DNA from 2 places in the Prochlorococcus sp. MIT 1303 genome. Region 2 is predicted to be linked to the other one. Evidence: predicted binding sites of a transcription regulator. Region 2 holds the regulator's gene; the other holds the start of a gene.
What was found. The regulator NtcA, encoded in region 2, controls nitrogen genes in cyanobacteria. The targets are predictions, from matches to a motif close to GTANCNNNNGNTAC.
Positions count from the first base shown of each region.

Region 1 (7,455 bases), 460 kb from region 2:
TTATGGAGCAGGAAATTATCGCGGGCCCCTGCAACTGCCGTATTCCATTTGCGGGGAAGGTTGGAGAATTCATGGTTTCCTTTTCCTTGATTCGTGAGGAAATTTTGTAGTTCAGTTGTGTATGGGCGAGTATCAACAATTTCAAGAGGGTCAATCCCAGCCAGTGGATTTCCTGTGACATTGCGTGGGTTATCAAAACCTGATTGGATTGTGTTGAGACCTGCCTCTTCAAGACGTCTGAGGATTTCGGGAAGATCACTCAGTAAAACACCACGAAGCTGTAGGTTTTGGCGTGTTGTGATGTCGCAACTGCCGTCTTCTCCGTAGCGACCCACGATTGAGGCCACTACTTTTATTTGGTGGCTATTGAGAACACCATTGGGTACCCTTAGCCGTAGCATGAACTTGCCAGGAGTTTTGGGTCGCCAGAACATTCCATACCATTTCAGGCGCAGTTCGAGGTCTGTTTTATCGACCTGTTCCCAACCAACCTGAGCAAAGGTTTCAAGTTCATCACCAACATCTAAGCCATCTTTAAAAGCTTTGTTTTGCTCAATTTTGTTGAGCTTCTTTCCTTGGAGAAATTGTTTAGCAGGAGAGCTAATAACCATGACATTTTGTTGAAATTAAACTTGAAAAGAAGTGATCATGTTTTTTAAACTTTATTTGCTTATTCGATGCCCATGGTTTTTAGACTCTGCCATTATTGAAGTAAGGGTAAGTTGCGAATGGAGTCATTAAGCCTGATGGAAGAGGGTATTGGCGGTATCAGATTGAACAAAAGTGAGCATTTGTGTGAAATTCAAGATTTGGTGTCTTTGTATACATTCTGAGCCCGGCTGATTTGACTGAGCCAGGGGTGTTGAGGATTCAGGTCACGCTGCGAATGGAGTCATTAAGCCTGATGGAAGAGGGTATTGGCGGTATCAGATTGAACAAAACTGAGCATTTGTGTGAAATTCAAGATTTGGTGTTTATCGATACATCTAGGTGCACAAGTTTCCTTCTTTATGGTTGCTGTGTATAAATTTTAAGTGATTTCAGTATTGGCGGCCTATCTCTCCCAGCCAACGGATTGTGCCTTGTCTGAGCATTTTCCACACACGGTTCATGGCAGCTAAATCCCTTTCGAAGTCACTGTTAAAGCGTTTTGAGCGGGTTGCACCCTGTCTGCCTTGGCGACCACTCGTCCTCAACCGAGTTTGCGACTGTGTTCGATAGCGACGGGATGCCATGGTTGCAGTTGACTATTAAGACTGGAATGACTTCACCAGTTTCGGATGTCTTAGATCCGTGGCCGTTGTTACGAAAGCATGAGCAGGTTGGTTGTAAGCGCGCTTTGCGTTTGATCGTGCATGGCCGTGCTGGTGGGTATGTTCCTTCTTGTGTGCGTTCTTTTGCTCTGCAGGTCGCGCAACGTCGAGGCACACCTGTGCTGGTAGAGGCCTTAACGGCTACTGATCGCCATGAGCAGAGTGCAGATCCTATTTGGCTGGTTCCTTTGTTGTTGCTGCCTGGTTCTCATGTTCGAGAGGATGTGCCGTTGATTCGTCAGCGACTTCAGCAACAGGGTGTGAACACCAGGTTGGTGCCTTTCTTGGGTGCCTGGCCCTCTTGGTGGCGATTGTTACAGCAGTGGGTGCAGCGTCAGGATTGTCGTGATGGCTCTCTTGTTTTGGTTCACCATCCCCTTCGCCAGGGTGTTGCTCATCGCTATTTAAGTTTGCTGCAGCAGCGGCTGGCGTTGCCCATGCTTTCCTGGGACGACTGGCATGCTGATGTCGCTTCAGCGAAGGAGGCATCCACGCCTCTTTTTCTTGCCTTGGCGCCAATCCAGATTACGCAGACGCTGCGCGATTCTGGGGTGATGACTTCCCTACTTGAGATTGAGTTATTTCGATTGGGTTTGATTGATTTGCTGGCTGCATTGCCATGAGCTCTTTGGACTTTGGCACTGTGTATTTGGTGGGTGCAGGCCCTGGTGATCCTGATTTGCTCACACTGAAGGCTTATCGTCTGCTTCGCCAGTGCGGAGCCTTGGTTCACGATGCTCTGGTGCCTAAGGAAGTACTCGAGTTAGTACCCGAGTCTTGTGAACGGCATTTTGTTGGTAAACGTCGAGAACGTCATTGGGTCCCACAGTCCAAGACAAATGAGTTGCTTGTTGAATTGGCTCAGCGTCATTCCTGTGTAGTACGCCTAAAAGGTGGTGATCCTTTTCTGTTTGGGCGGGGTGGTGAGGAGGCCGCCTATTTGCAGAGTCATGGGGTATCGGTGGAGGTGGTCCCTGGGATTACAGCGGGGATGGCTGCGCCGGCCTATGTGGGTATTCCTCTGACCCATCGTTGTGGTGGTAGTTCTGTCACCTTTGTGACAGGTCACGAGAAGATCGACAAACAGCGCCCTTCTGTGAATTGGAAGGATCTTGCTAGCGCAAGTGACAGCCTGGTGATTTATATGGGTTTGCATAACCTTGCTTATATCGTCGAAGAGTTGATTGCCGGTGGACTCGATCCAGCTACGTCCGCAGCAATCATTCAACAGGGCACTGTCGTAGGTCAGCGCTACCTCAAAGCTCCCTTGGAACAGTTGGTTCAAAGGGTGCAGAGCGAAGGGTTTGCAGCTCCGTCGATTGTGATTGTGGGTGCAGTAGTTGATGAACAGGTGGCAGCGTGTGCTCCTCAGCCGGCTGAGGTTGTGATGCCGATTAAGTCTTGATCTATGACTTAGCAAACTAAAGGTAGATGTTGAATTTAGCGTTTAGATTAGGAGATATCGCTGGGCCATTGGTAGTTCTTCTGCGGGGTCGCATGTGAGTAAATCGCCGTCGGCGAACACCTCGTAAGTTTGTGGATCTACCTCTACTTTTGGTAGTGAATTGTTGTTGTGCATTTCTGCTTTGCCGATCGTGCGGGTGTTCAGAACGGGAATGCAGGCACGTTGCAGCCCCAGCTTGTTGGGAAGATCTGTTTCGATGGCCGCTTGGCTCAGGAAGGTGAGGCAGCTGGGGGCAAGGGCTTTGCCGAATGCTGCAAACATTGGTCTGCCATGGACTGGTCCAGGTGTTGGAATCGAGGCATTAGCATCGCCCATTTGCGCCCAGATGATTGACCCGCCCTTGATGACAAGTTCTGGCCGCACGCCGAAGAAGCCTGGCTTCCAGAGCACCAAGTCTGCCAGTTTGCCTACCTCTACTGAGCCAACATGGTTGTCAATGCCGTGGGCAATGGCGGGGTTGATCGTTACTTTGGCGATGTAGCGCTTTAGGCGGTTGTTGTCGTTACGAGTGCCACGTGGATTGGCAGCATCTTCTGGCAGAGGGCCTCTCTGAACTTTCATCTTGTGAGCGGTCTGGAATGTTCTGCTAATCACCTCTCCGACTCGTCCCATCGCTTGGGAATCACTGGCAATGATGCTGAAGGCACCGAGGTCGTGGAGAATATCTTCCGCGGCGATCGTTTCGCGACGGATGCGCGATTCGGCAAAGGCCACATCTTCAGGAATCGCTGGATCTAGGTGGTGGCAAACCATGAGCATGTCGAGGTGCTCTTCCAGGGTGTTGCGGGTGTAAGGCCGGGTTGGATTTGTGGAGCTGGGCAGCACGTTGCTTTCACCACAGATACGGATGATGTCTGGTGCATGGCCTCCACCGGCCCCTTCGGTATGGAAGGTGTGGATGGTGCGTCCGCCGATGGCTCGGATTGTGTCTTCTACAAAACCTGCTTCATTGAGCGTGTCTGTGTGGATGCAGACCTGGACATCAAAGCGATCGGCTACCGAAAGACAGCAGTCAATAGCTGCTGGAGTGGTACCCCAGTCTTCGTGGAGTTTGAGGCCGCAGGCACCGGCTAGTACTTGCTCCTCGATAGCTTCAGCTGTACTGGCATTGCCTTTACCAAAGAAGCCAAGATTCATCGGCAAGCCTTCGGCTGCTTGCAGCATGCGGCTGATATGAAAGGCGCCAGGTGTACAGGTAGTGGCATTGGTGCCTGTTGCCGGACCTGTACCACCACCGAGCATGGTGGTAACGCCGCTAGCTAGGGCAGTCTCGATTTGCTGTGGGCAAATGAAATGGATGTGGCTATCGATGGCGCCGGCGGTCACGATGTGACCCTCTCCAGCAATGGCTTCAGTGCCTGGGCCGATCACAATGTCAATCCCGTCAGTGATGTCGGGATTGCCAGCCTTGCCGATGGCAACGATCCGTCCGTCTCGTAGGCCGATATCTGCTTTGACGATCCCCCACCAGTCGAGGATCAGGGCATTGGTGATCACGGTGTCAACAGCACCATTGGCGCGGGATTGCTGGGATTGCCCCATGCCGTCGCGGATCACTTTCCCTCCACCGAATTTGACTTCTTCGCCGTAGGTGGTGAAATCGCGTTCCACCTCCAGGATCAACTCGGTGTCTGCTAGGCGTATGCGGTCACCTGTGGTGGGGCCGTAGGTTTCGGCGTAGGCCTGGCGATCCATCCGGTAGGCCATAGCAATGCAGCGAAAGGGACGAGGTGTAGAAGCAGTTCAGTCGAGGGGTCCGTTGACCAGACCGTTGAAACCAAAAACCTTGCGGTGACCAGCAAGGGCAACCAGGCGCACGTCACGTTCGTCGCCGGGTTCGAAGCGGATCGCTGTTCCAGCAGGGATGTCCAATCGGTGCCCCCGTGCAGCATCACGATCGAAGTGCAGAGCTGTATTGGTCTCGAAAAAGTGAAAGTGGGAGCCAACTTGGATCGGTCGATCGCCACTATTGGCCACGCGCAGGGTGAGGGTTGGCCGGTTGCTGTTGAGTTCAAGCGTGCCCGGTTCAGGAATCAGTTCACCGGGGATTAGCGGAGGCATGGGGATTTTTTAGCGGATGGGGTCGTGGAGGGTGACCAATTTGGTGCCGTCCTTAAAGACGGCTTCGATTTGCACCTCCGGGATCAGTTCGGGAACACCATCCATCACCTGATCGCGACGCAGCCAAGTGCTGCCTTCGGCCATCAGCTCCGCGACGGATTGGCCGTCACGAGCGCCTTCGATGACAAGGAAGCTGAGCCAGGCCACGGCTTCGGGGTGGTTGAGCCGCAGGCCGCGGTTGAGGCGTCGTTCTGCAAGCAGGGCAGCGGTGACGATCAGGAGTTTGTCTTTTTCCTGGGGGCTGAGGTGCATGGAAGCCAGGATTTCATTTCAGTGTGGCGAGGCAGAAGGCGATTGATGGTCCTTTGTGAACCTTTCGTTTGAGAACGTTCCCTCTTCTTGCAGGGGCCATTCTCGTGGAGGTTGAGGAGTGCTTAGCCGCCGTAGCTGGCGTGTGCGGGCCCAGAGGCGGGAAAACCATTGGCGCGCGGCTTGGCTTGATGGCCCTATATATCGGGCCACTAAGCCTTGATCGAGACCACCACAAGCCATCGAACCTTCTAGGTTTGCGCGATCTGTTCGACAGTTCCGCAGAAGTATCTCCATCACGTCGGCAGTCAGAGGATTCGGTGCGGCCCAAACAAAAGATCCGAACACGGGCTGTGTCCCCATGCCGTGCAAACTCTGCAGCACTTCGCTGTTGAGCTCGAGTTGATCGACTAGTTCCCATTGACGACCAATCGGGGTTTGTCGGCAGATCTCCAGGCTTGACCTCCAGGCGCCTTCGTTCAGTGTTTCTCCAGCAGCTGTGCGACCTAGGCGCACCACTTCGGCGCAGAGAAAACTGGCTTTTGGTTGCAGTTCGACTTGCATCCGTTGCTTGTAGAGGCCTCCTTGAAAAACCACGAGCTCTTGGGGTAACCATTCCAGGTCAGCATTGGTTTCTAGTTCGAAGTGACACTCTTGACTTGCCCAGCGGCCTTTGGGGTGTTGTTTGGAGCGGCCTACGGAGCCATAGACCTTCTGGGCAGCCACACTTGTGACCAGGCCGCGGCTGTCTGCTCCAGCTTTGACATTCACACTGAGCTGATCTCCTCCGACCAAACCCCCTGCGGTGTGAAGTAAGGGCAGTTGACAGCGGCCGTCGTGATCAAGATTGGCACGCTGAATCTTGAATGGAGCCGTGCATTGGCTCTGATGCACGGTGAGCCGGGATTGAAGATCGTCTGTCGCAGTTTTGCTGATCAGTTGCAGGGAACATTGGCCGTGCCAGGGTTTATCGCCAGTCATCGGAGCACGCTGTGATCGAGCACGGTTTAACTCTTTAGCAACACTCACGGATGGAGCAGTTGCCGTTTGGCAGGCTTATGGTCATGAGCTTGGTCGATTTTCCTTCTCTCGATACTGTTCCGGTGCTCACCCGCAGGCTTGATGCTGTTGGGGTTGAGGCTTGTATGGAATTGCCTCTTACTGCTGAAGAACGCACACGTTTGCGAGGGCTGCGATGCACGGCTTGTGGTCAGTCCGTCTTATTGCAATTGCCGCGGCAGGGCCCATTGCAGCCTGGAGAAAGTTTGGCTGCGGCGGAAGGTCCTGTTTTGGTGAGGGTGGTCGCTGCTCCTGAGAAACTTTTGGTGGTTAGGGCTCCTTCAGAACTGGCTTTGCTTGAGGCGGCTTATCACTTGGGTAATCGTCACGTGGCACTAGAGCTACGCACGCAGCAGCTGCGTTTGCTAGATGATCCTGTCTTAGCCGATCTGCTGCGGGTGCGTGGCTTGGCTCTGGAGTCTGTGATGGAGCCTTTTTATCCGGAGCCTGGGGCCTATCAAGGCGTCCATAGCCATGATCACCAGACCATTGATGGGCAGCAACAACGTCATCACTGATGAGCAATCTCGCTTTGCTTCAGCTTGTTAGCCCGGCTTTGCCGGTGGGTGCGTTCAGTTATTCGGAGGGTTTGGAACTGCTGGTGCAGCGAGATCAGCTTCAGGATGGAGCAACTTTGGCACGTTGGTTGGAGGCGGAGCTCAGTCGCGGGCAGGTCATGATCGAAGCTGCTGCTTTGCGCCCGCTGCGTCATTCCCTCAGCCAATGGAAGGTGAGTGCTGAGCAGGGCAAAGTTGACCATGGCACTGACGTGCGCGATTGGGCTCAATGGTTGATTGCACTGCGAGATGCGGCTGAAGTAAGAGCGCAGCAACAGCAGATGGGTCGCTCTCTTTTGCAGTTATTAGCTGACCTGGGTCATCCTCTCCCTGATGGAGGAGTGGATTTTGGTTGGCCAGTGGCGTGGGCTTGGGCTGGTTTGTCTTGGGAGATAACGCCTTTGGAGGTTGTGAAGGGTTACTTGTTTGGCTGGGTGGCTAATCAGCTCAGTGCGGCCGTGCGTCTTGTTCCGCTGGGGCCAACTGAGGCACAACGGTTGCAGCGTCAGCTTCAGCCGCTGATTGAAATGCAGGCCAGTAGCTTGCTTGATGTGGATCCAAAGCAGCTTTGGTGCGGAGGAGTGGGTTCTGCTATTGCACAGCTCTCCCATGCTGAGCTGTATTCCCGATTATTCCGGAGCTGATGAGTAGCAAACTGCGTTTAGGTGTGGCTGGCCCGGTGGGTTCGGGT
Region 1 covers NZ_LVHK01000044.1:194,098-201,552, forward strand. The annotation lists gene PMIT1303_RS10085 (ferredoxin--nitrite reductase) at 1-611, opposite strand, end outside; gene PMIT1303_RS10090 (CbiX/SirB N-terminal domain-containing protein) at 1,151-1,936, shown strand; gene cobA (uroporphyrinogen-III C-methyltransferase) at 1,933-2,718, shown strand; gene ureC (urease subunit alpha) at 2,761-4,485, opposite strand; gene PMIT1303_RS10105 (urease subunit beta) at 4,522-4,839, opposite strand; gene PMIT1303_RS10110 (urease subunit gamma) at 4,849-5,151, opposite strand; gene PMIT1303_RS10115 (urease accessory protein UreD) at 5,170-6,129, opposite strand; gene ureE (urease accessory protein UreE) at 6,213-6,725, shown strand; gene PMIT1303_RS10125 (urease accessory protein UreF) at 6,725-7,408, shown strand; gene ureG (urease accessory protein UreG) at 7,408-7,455, shown strand, end outside.
Region 1: a site for NtcA is predicted at 971-984, ahead of PMIT1303_RS10090 (CbiX/SirB N-terminal domain-containing protein). Genes of this name have one in related genera too.

Region 2 (7,455 bases):
GGTTGATCCTGCTATTCACAGCATTGGCATTAGCAGTCGTTCTTTTCCTGCTGCGGGGCGGCCTCAATGCTGAGGCACCGCTCGAGCAACTGGCACGACGCTCCCTCGACCCAGATGTCGCACTCACCAATGGTCGACCTACCGTGATCGAATTTTATGCTGATTGGTGTCAAGCCTGTCGTGAAATGGCCCCAGCCATGCTCACAACGGAACGTGAAAGGGAAAACCAGCTCGACGTTGTGCTGGTGAACGTCGACAACCCCCGCTGGCAAGACCTTGTCGATCGCTACGACGTCAACGGCATTCCCCAGCTGAACTTCTTCGATAACAAAGGCAAACTGCAGGGTCTCTCACTGGGTGCACGCACTCAAGAACAACTACAGCAATTAACTGACGCTCTGATTCAAAACCAACCACTACCCAAATTCGCCGGTGTAGGCGCTATCAGCAACCTGAATGCATCACAAGAACGAACAGAGAAGCAAAACGATTTAGAGGCCATTGGGCCAATGAGCCATGGCTAATCTAAAAGCAGTCAATCAGCAAATATCGATAACATGACGAGCCATTGCATGAACTCTTGAGCCATCAACTAATGTAACTATATCGACTCAATAGATCAAGCAAAATATCAATACCTTCTGCAAACTAAGACTCTAGTCGCATAAGGCTCGAACAAGATATCGCAAGCAGCCTAAACAAACAGCCTATGGGCCAAAACCCTAAAACAAATCTTACTACAGTGAAGTTTTTAAAGTGCTTTCTTAGATTGCCGCTGTCTTCTTAGACAACCTACAAGGAATGATTCAACTCAAGGAATCAAAAGCAATTGCCCTGCCCTTGCAATATAGCAAAGTGATTAGAAAAAATGTCAATCAATGAAACCATATTCCTGAGATTGATATGGCAATCTTTCGCTCGCTATCATTCAGAAAAGGTTTAACATCTCATTACAACTGAGAGAGTGCTCTGGCATGATGGTTGCCATGACCCTGCTAAAGACTTATTTACAGCTGAAAAATGTCCTGACTATATCGATGCGCTAGTCGATACAGCGTCTAGCAGGAGATTTGATACTGTTGGGATTACTCTAATGCTGGACGGATCTGCCACTGTACCGGCGGATGCATTGACTTATCTTCAAGAATTTGTGGCCAAAGCTGAGAGCTCTGGGCTTTCGGTTGGATTGCAATTTAGTCCTTACTAAAACAAAAACTTAGAGAATATTGCAACCATTATTTCACAGCTCAACAACACAAAACCGCTTCTGATAGGTGTTGATGCAGAAGACCCTCCGACCATGAAGGCCGCCACTGCAATGGACTTTGTTGATAATTTCAAGACTGCACTTGACGGAAAAAATGTAAATTATTCTAGAATTTCAGTTTGGAATGCTTTTGGCATCAAGAACAACTGGGAAGCTCCTTTGTTAAACGTTTATGAATACTATTCGCAGCCAGATGCTAGGACAAATAACATTTTTAGCTCCAATGTAGACAACCCAAAGGCGGCTTTCAAAGAATTCCATGATGCAATTTTAGGTCCAGCTTCAAACCTTGATTCACAAGATAAGTTTGGCTCCCCAGAGATAGGGGATCCTGCATTTGCAATTTCCAGAGATGACAGTTGTTGTCTTGGCGGAAGTTTAGATCCCTCCAAATCAAATCCCTGTGGTGGAAAAGAGATTTTCGGCCATTGGAGTTGGGATAATTTTGATAACTTTTTGGATCGTTATACAAACACATTCCCTGATACTGAATATTTATTTGCATATCAAGGTGATCAACTTCCTTGCGACTGGCTTTTCCAAAATGATCCAAGTTCAGCAGGCCTAATTTGCAATGGTTGCTCCAGCTCTCATGCTTCAATTTAATCTCAATTCTTAGCCAGACTGAGAAATAATCATCAATAGAAAAGTCAGCTTCGTCTTCGTATATGCTCATAGGTATTTTCATTAGTCTTAGAAGATAGTTATCACTTGCCAAACAGCAAATATCTTGATGCCTTTGCATTTAGAGAACCATATCAATACGCCTTTGTCCAAAAATAATTGTAGAGTTGTCTCGGCAATACGATACTAAAGCCATCCTTTCATGCCAAGCATCTTCTGCTGAGTCAGAGCAGTGTTATTGAGGCAGCTTGTTGAACTTAGCTTTAAAAGCTGATTAGGCCAAATCTCCCAATTCCTAAACAATCGCAAGTTTCTTTGTCTAGCCAAATTCTTCTTATATCTAGGACTGATTTGTAAATAAACCATTTAGGCATTTAACCAAATCAATAGTATCAATTCCCTTACCTAGGAAATCTCTAGCTTTCTAAGGCCAGGCAAAAGCAAAATCCCTATTGCAAGATGAATAAATACTCCTGGCCACAAAAGAACACCAATTACATCTTGGCTCACACCAATAGACGTTAACAAAAGGCCAACAGCAATATTATAATAACAAAGAGATCTTCTCGGATTTTGCATCGGCGCATGGCTTGATGCTTCCCAGCACGCCCCGCCAAGAGCAATGATTGCCAATGCAAATAATCTTGCAATACCTACCTGTTCAGTGAATAGCGTATAACCAAAAAGTAGTGAACAAAATTTAATAGGCAGAACAAGAGCAAAAATCCCACCAAGAATTTCAAAACCAGCAGAAAACCTGAATAGCAAAGAAGTCCGTCTCATGGAATTAAGTTGCAAAAAATCTCATCTTTAACCTTGAAGCAGGCTAATACTGAACACCAAAACTCCTACACAAGCGGCGAGAACGACAGCACTCACCCAAAAGACAAAAGAGTTGCCAAACTGTCCCCATCCACCAAGATAATCACCTGAGGTATTCACCTCCACCTCAGGAGGTGCTGACTTTGGCTGCTTGTCTGACATAAGTGGGGGAGGAGATCAGTAGCCTCACTCTATCAATGTCTACAAAATCAAAAAGATCTGTTGAGAGCAGACATGCATTCAACAGATCTTTTTCGTTCAAATCCTGGCGAGAGTGACGCGTTCTGGCTGATGTTGATATTTACCCTGGCGATCGCTGTAGGTGGTATCGCAGGGATCACCCTCGAAGAAAAGAAGCTGACAAATGCCTTCATTGGCATAGATACGGCAATCAGCTCCAGAACTATTGCTGAATTCAAGCGTGAGATGCCCTTCCCAACTGGCTTCGGCGGGAGTTGTATTAACGATGATGCCAAGGCGAGCGTAGGTACTCTTACCTAAGCAAATTACAGTGATATTTGATGGCACCTTCATCTTCTCCAGCGCCACACCGAGACCATAAGAATGAGCCGGCAGGATGAAATACTCGCCATCCTCGTCCTGATGCAAAGGGGTGGATTCGAGATTTGCAGGATTAAATCGCTTCGGATTCATCACCGTGCCTGGTACATGGCGAAAGATCAAAAACTCCTTCGCAGAGAGCCTTAGGTCATAACCAAAGGAAGAACAGCCAAAGCTCAGTACAGGCCGTTGATGCTGCTCAGGATCAAGATGTCGAATCAATCCGGCTTGAAAGGGTTCAAGCATCCCTGCTGCGGCCTGTTCGGTGATCCAACGGTCGTTTTTAAGCATTAGAAACCACGACGCAACTCAGTGACCTGATCAGCCATTGCCATCAGGATCGATGGCATGACTGAGCCAGTCAAGATGACATCCATCGACCCAGGGCGCTGCTCCAGAGTTGTTAACACATCAGCTTCATCGAGATAACCAAGAGCAATCGCCAGACCAACCTCATCCAACACCATTTGATCAAAATCACTCGCTAAGATGCGATCCCGACATTCCTGCCAAATGGCCTCCACGGCCTCAGGTGCGCTGGAGTCAACGGCAAGCGTTGAAGCAGGCTCAGACAGACAGCCAGGAACCGCCGGGCGCAGCCACTCAAGTCGCCCACATAGGCGCACACGCCCATCTGGGCCTTGATCTACTCCTCCCTTGAGGAACTGAGCCACCAACACACGACTTCCCAGCCCAGCCGCTCTTAACGCCTGACTCAAGACAACAGAAAAACTGCCTCGATAGGGGGCTGTATAAACCTGAAGCTGCCCTTCAGGAGCTACCAGATGCAGCAGACGCCTATCAGCAACTGCTGCCAAAGACCGACTCCCATCACTCTCCTGCAAGCGATGGTCCGTCATGCACGGATCCACGGAACGATGGCTAGGGCTCAGGCTGGCAGTCATAAAAGTCTCAATCGCCCCGACAAAACCAGCAGAAATCAAATGTAGCGGTGGGAAGCTGCTTAACAAGGCTCTTGACACTATCCATGGTGTAAAAGCACCTATTTCTGCCAGGCTCAGGTCATCTCACCCACCAACAGCACGATGCTCACATCCCCCCAGCCACGTGCTGACGGCCGCCCTACTGACGTGATGCGGCCCCTTCAGATCACATGGGATCCAATGGGCTTTGCCCTCAGTTCCTTAATCATCCGCACTGGTCGCACCGCAGTGCTCTGCAGTGTTTGCGTTGAAGAAGGTGTACCCCGCTGGCGCAAAGGCCAAGGCAAAGGCTGGCTCAGCGCCGAGTACCGCCTTCTGCCTGGGTCTACACCGCAAAGACAGAACCGTGAACTGCTCAAGCTTTCCGGACGCACTCAAGAAATTCAACGCCTCATTGGCCGCAGCCTGCGCGCCGTGATCGACATGGCCGCTCTTGGGGAAACCACCCTGCGAATTGATTGTGACGTCATTCAGGCTGATGCCGGCACACGTACAGCCGCCATCACCGGCGCTTGGATCGCCTTAAAACGAGGTTGCGATCGCTTGCTGGAACAAGGCCTGCTCACGCATCAACCCGTCATCGACCAAGTTGCTGCAGTATCCGTTGGCTTAGTCGATAGTTATCCCCTCCTTGACCTCGACTACAGCGAAGACTCCAGGGCTGATGTGGATCTAAACGTGGTAATGGGCTCCAATGGGCACCTATTGGAGCTGCAGGGCACCGCTGAAGGGGCTCCATTCAGCAGGAATCAACTCAACGACTTGCTGAATCTGGCAGAACCCGGCCTACAACATCTACAAGCCTTCCAACGTTCGGCGTTAATGCAAGAAGACTAAAAACCGTCACCATTGCTACATGGTAGTGGAGGTCCACTCCCTAACTTCATAATTCTGCCGTTTGCTGCGCAGCCATGACCGGCGTCATCCGCGGCTTCAGCCGTTACGCCCAGCAACCCTATGTTCAAGGGTCCGGAAGCATGGCCAACTCGCCTGCTCCAACCCAGAAAACCCTGCTGGAAGTCATCCGTGAACTGGATGGCGCCAGCAACGAAATGGTGGAGCGTTCCAAAACCATCTTCTTTCCTGGCGATCCTGCCGAAAAGGTTTATCTCATTCGACGCGGCGCCGTTCGGCTATCTCGGGTCTATGAATCTGGTGAAGAGATCACCGTGGCATTACTGCGTGAAAACAGCCTATTTGGAGTGCTCTCTCTGCTCACAGGCCATCGCTCGGACCGTTTTTATCACTCCGTAGCCTTCACCCGAGTGGAAATGATCACAGCGCCAGCCACCTCAGTTCGCCAGGCGATCGAAAACGACACCAGCGTGGGGTTACTTCTGCTGCAGGGTCTCTCGAGTCGGATCTTGCAAACCGAGACCATGATCGAGACCCTCACTCACCGCGACATGTCATCAAGGCTTGTGAGTTTCCTACTAGTCCTCTGCCGGGATTTCGGGGTTCCAGGGGAACAAGGAATCACCATTGACCTACGCCTCTCACATCAGTCCATCGCTGAAGCAATCGGCTCGACTCGCGTCACCATTACTCGCCTGTTGGGAGACCTGCGCAATTCAGGTCTCGTGCAAATCGATCGCAAGAAAATCACCGTTCTTGATCCGATTGCCCTTGCTAAAAAATTCAACTGATCCCCGTCCCAGTCCAGGATGGTGAAACGGGTTGACACTATTCCTGATCCCACCCGCCCATTGTCGTGACCGGCTGGCTGCTGATCCTCTCCCTACTCGTCCTCGGTGGTGTGCTCTCCACCCTCGGCGATCGACTTGGCAGCCGTGTAGGCAAAGCAAGGCTGAGCCTGTTCAATCTCAGACCGCGAAGGACAGCCGTATTCATCACCGTTCTCACTGGCAGCCTGATTAGCGCACTGTCCCTAGGACTGATGCTGCTGGTCAGTCGACAACTGCGAGTAGGACTTTTTGAACTGGATGACCTTCAGGCCAAACTCCAACAAAGCCGCGATGCCCTCAATTCAAGTCGGTCGGCCCAGTTCAATGCCGAGCTTGATCTCAAGCAGGCCAGGTCGGACAGCAATCAGGTTCAGAATGAACTAAAGGAAGCCAAAAAGCGAGCTGCCGCCCTTCGCAACGAACTCGCACCACTACAAAAACAAAGACAACAGCTCGAAGCGGAACGAGCTCGTCTCAGTCGCGACATTTCCAAAAAAGATGCCGACATCCGCCGAACGGAAGTTGAACTAACCAATGTTCGCAGCAGAATTAGCGTGGCTGAAAAAGAACTGAAGCAGCTCGAGACCAACCTCATTGCCTTACGTCGAGGGGATGTTGTGCTGAGCAGTGGGCAGCAACTTGCCGCAGCCACCCTGCGGCTCGATAACCCCAGCCAGGCGAAAGCCGTCATCGACCGCCTACTTCAGGAAGCAAACCTGGAGGCTTTTCGGCGCGTACGTCCCGGTGAAGAAGCCAATCGACAGATCCTGCTCGTGCCACGCACCGATATCAACCGCATCGAACAGATCATCCGAAAGCCAGGCACCTGGGTGGTCTATGTGCGCTCTGCCGCAAACGTGTTGCGTGGGGAGAACGTGGTGTATGCCTTCCCGGATGCTCGCCAAAATATCAACATCGTCCGACAAGGCGAAGTCCTCGCACGAACGACTCTTGACCAAAACGAGAAAAGCAGCGAAACCGTGCGCAACCGACTTAGGCTCCTGCTTGCATCAACTCTGGCAGAGGTAAAAAGACGCGGATCCCTCAGTTCAGGACTGCAGTTCGATGGCAGTGAAATGAACCGGCTCGGCAAGGCATTACTGAACCGTTCTCAAGAGCGGATTGAGCTAGAAGCCGTGGCACTCCGCAATAGCGATACGGCCGATCCGGTAGCAGTTGTCCTGCAGCCCGTGGGTGGTCCTTGGACAAAGATTCCCGAAGACAAACCATGACAAAGCTTGTGGCCGTAGATCCTGGTCGCAATAAATGTGGATTAGTGCTTGCCGATACAGCAACAAGTGCTGTGCTTGAGGGGAAAGTGGTGGCCGCAGCCGCTGTGCTCGACCTCATCATGCATTGGCAAAACCAAGCACCCTTAGAAGGCATCTTGATCGGCAACGGCACCAGCAGTGAATACTGGCAGAACCTTCTGCTGCACATTGCCCCCTTGCATGTGGTCGAAGAACGTGGGAGCACACTGCGCGCCCGCCATCGCTATTGGGAGCTATGGCCCCCAAGCAACTGGCGCCGCTGGCTACCCCGAGGAATGATC
Region 2 covers NZ_LVHK01000044.1:649,454-656,908, reverse strand. The annotation lists gene PMIT1303_RS12270 (thioredoxin family protein) at 1-524, shown strand, start outside; gene PMIT1303_RS12265 (hypothetical protein) at 1,301-1,873, shown strand; gene PMIT1303_RS12260 (hypothetical protein) at 2,297-2,674, opposite strand; gene PMIT1303_RS13615 (hypothetical protein) at 2,702-2,875, opposite strand; gene dcd (dCTP deaminase) at 2,972-3,565, opposite strand; gene PMIT1303_RS12250 (cob(I)yrinic acid a,c-diamide adenosyltransferase) at 3,565-4,179, opposite strand; gene rph (ribonuclease PH) at 4,321-5,055, shown strand; gene ntcA (global nitrogen regulator NtcA) at 5,130-5,864, shown strand; gene PMIT1303_RS12235 (DUF3084 domain-containing protein) at 5,930-7,135, shown strand; gene PMIT1303_RS12230 (resolvase) at 7,132-7,455, shown strand, end outside.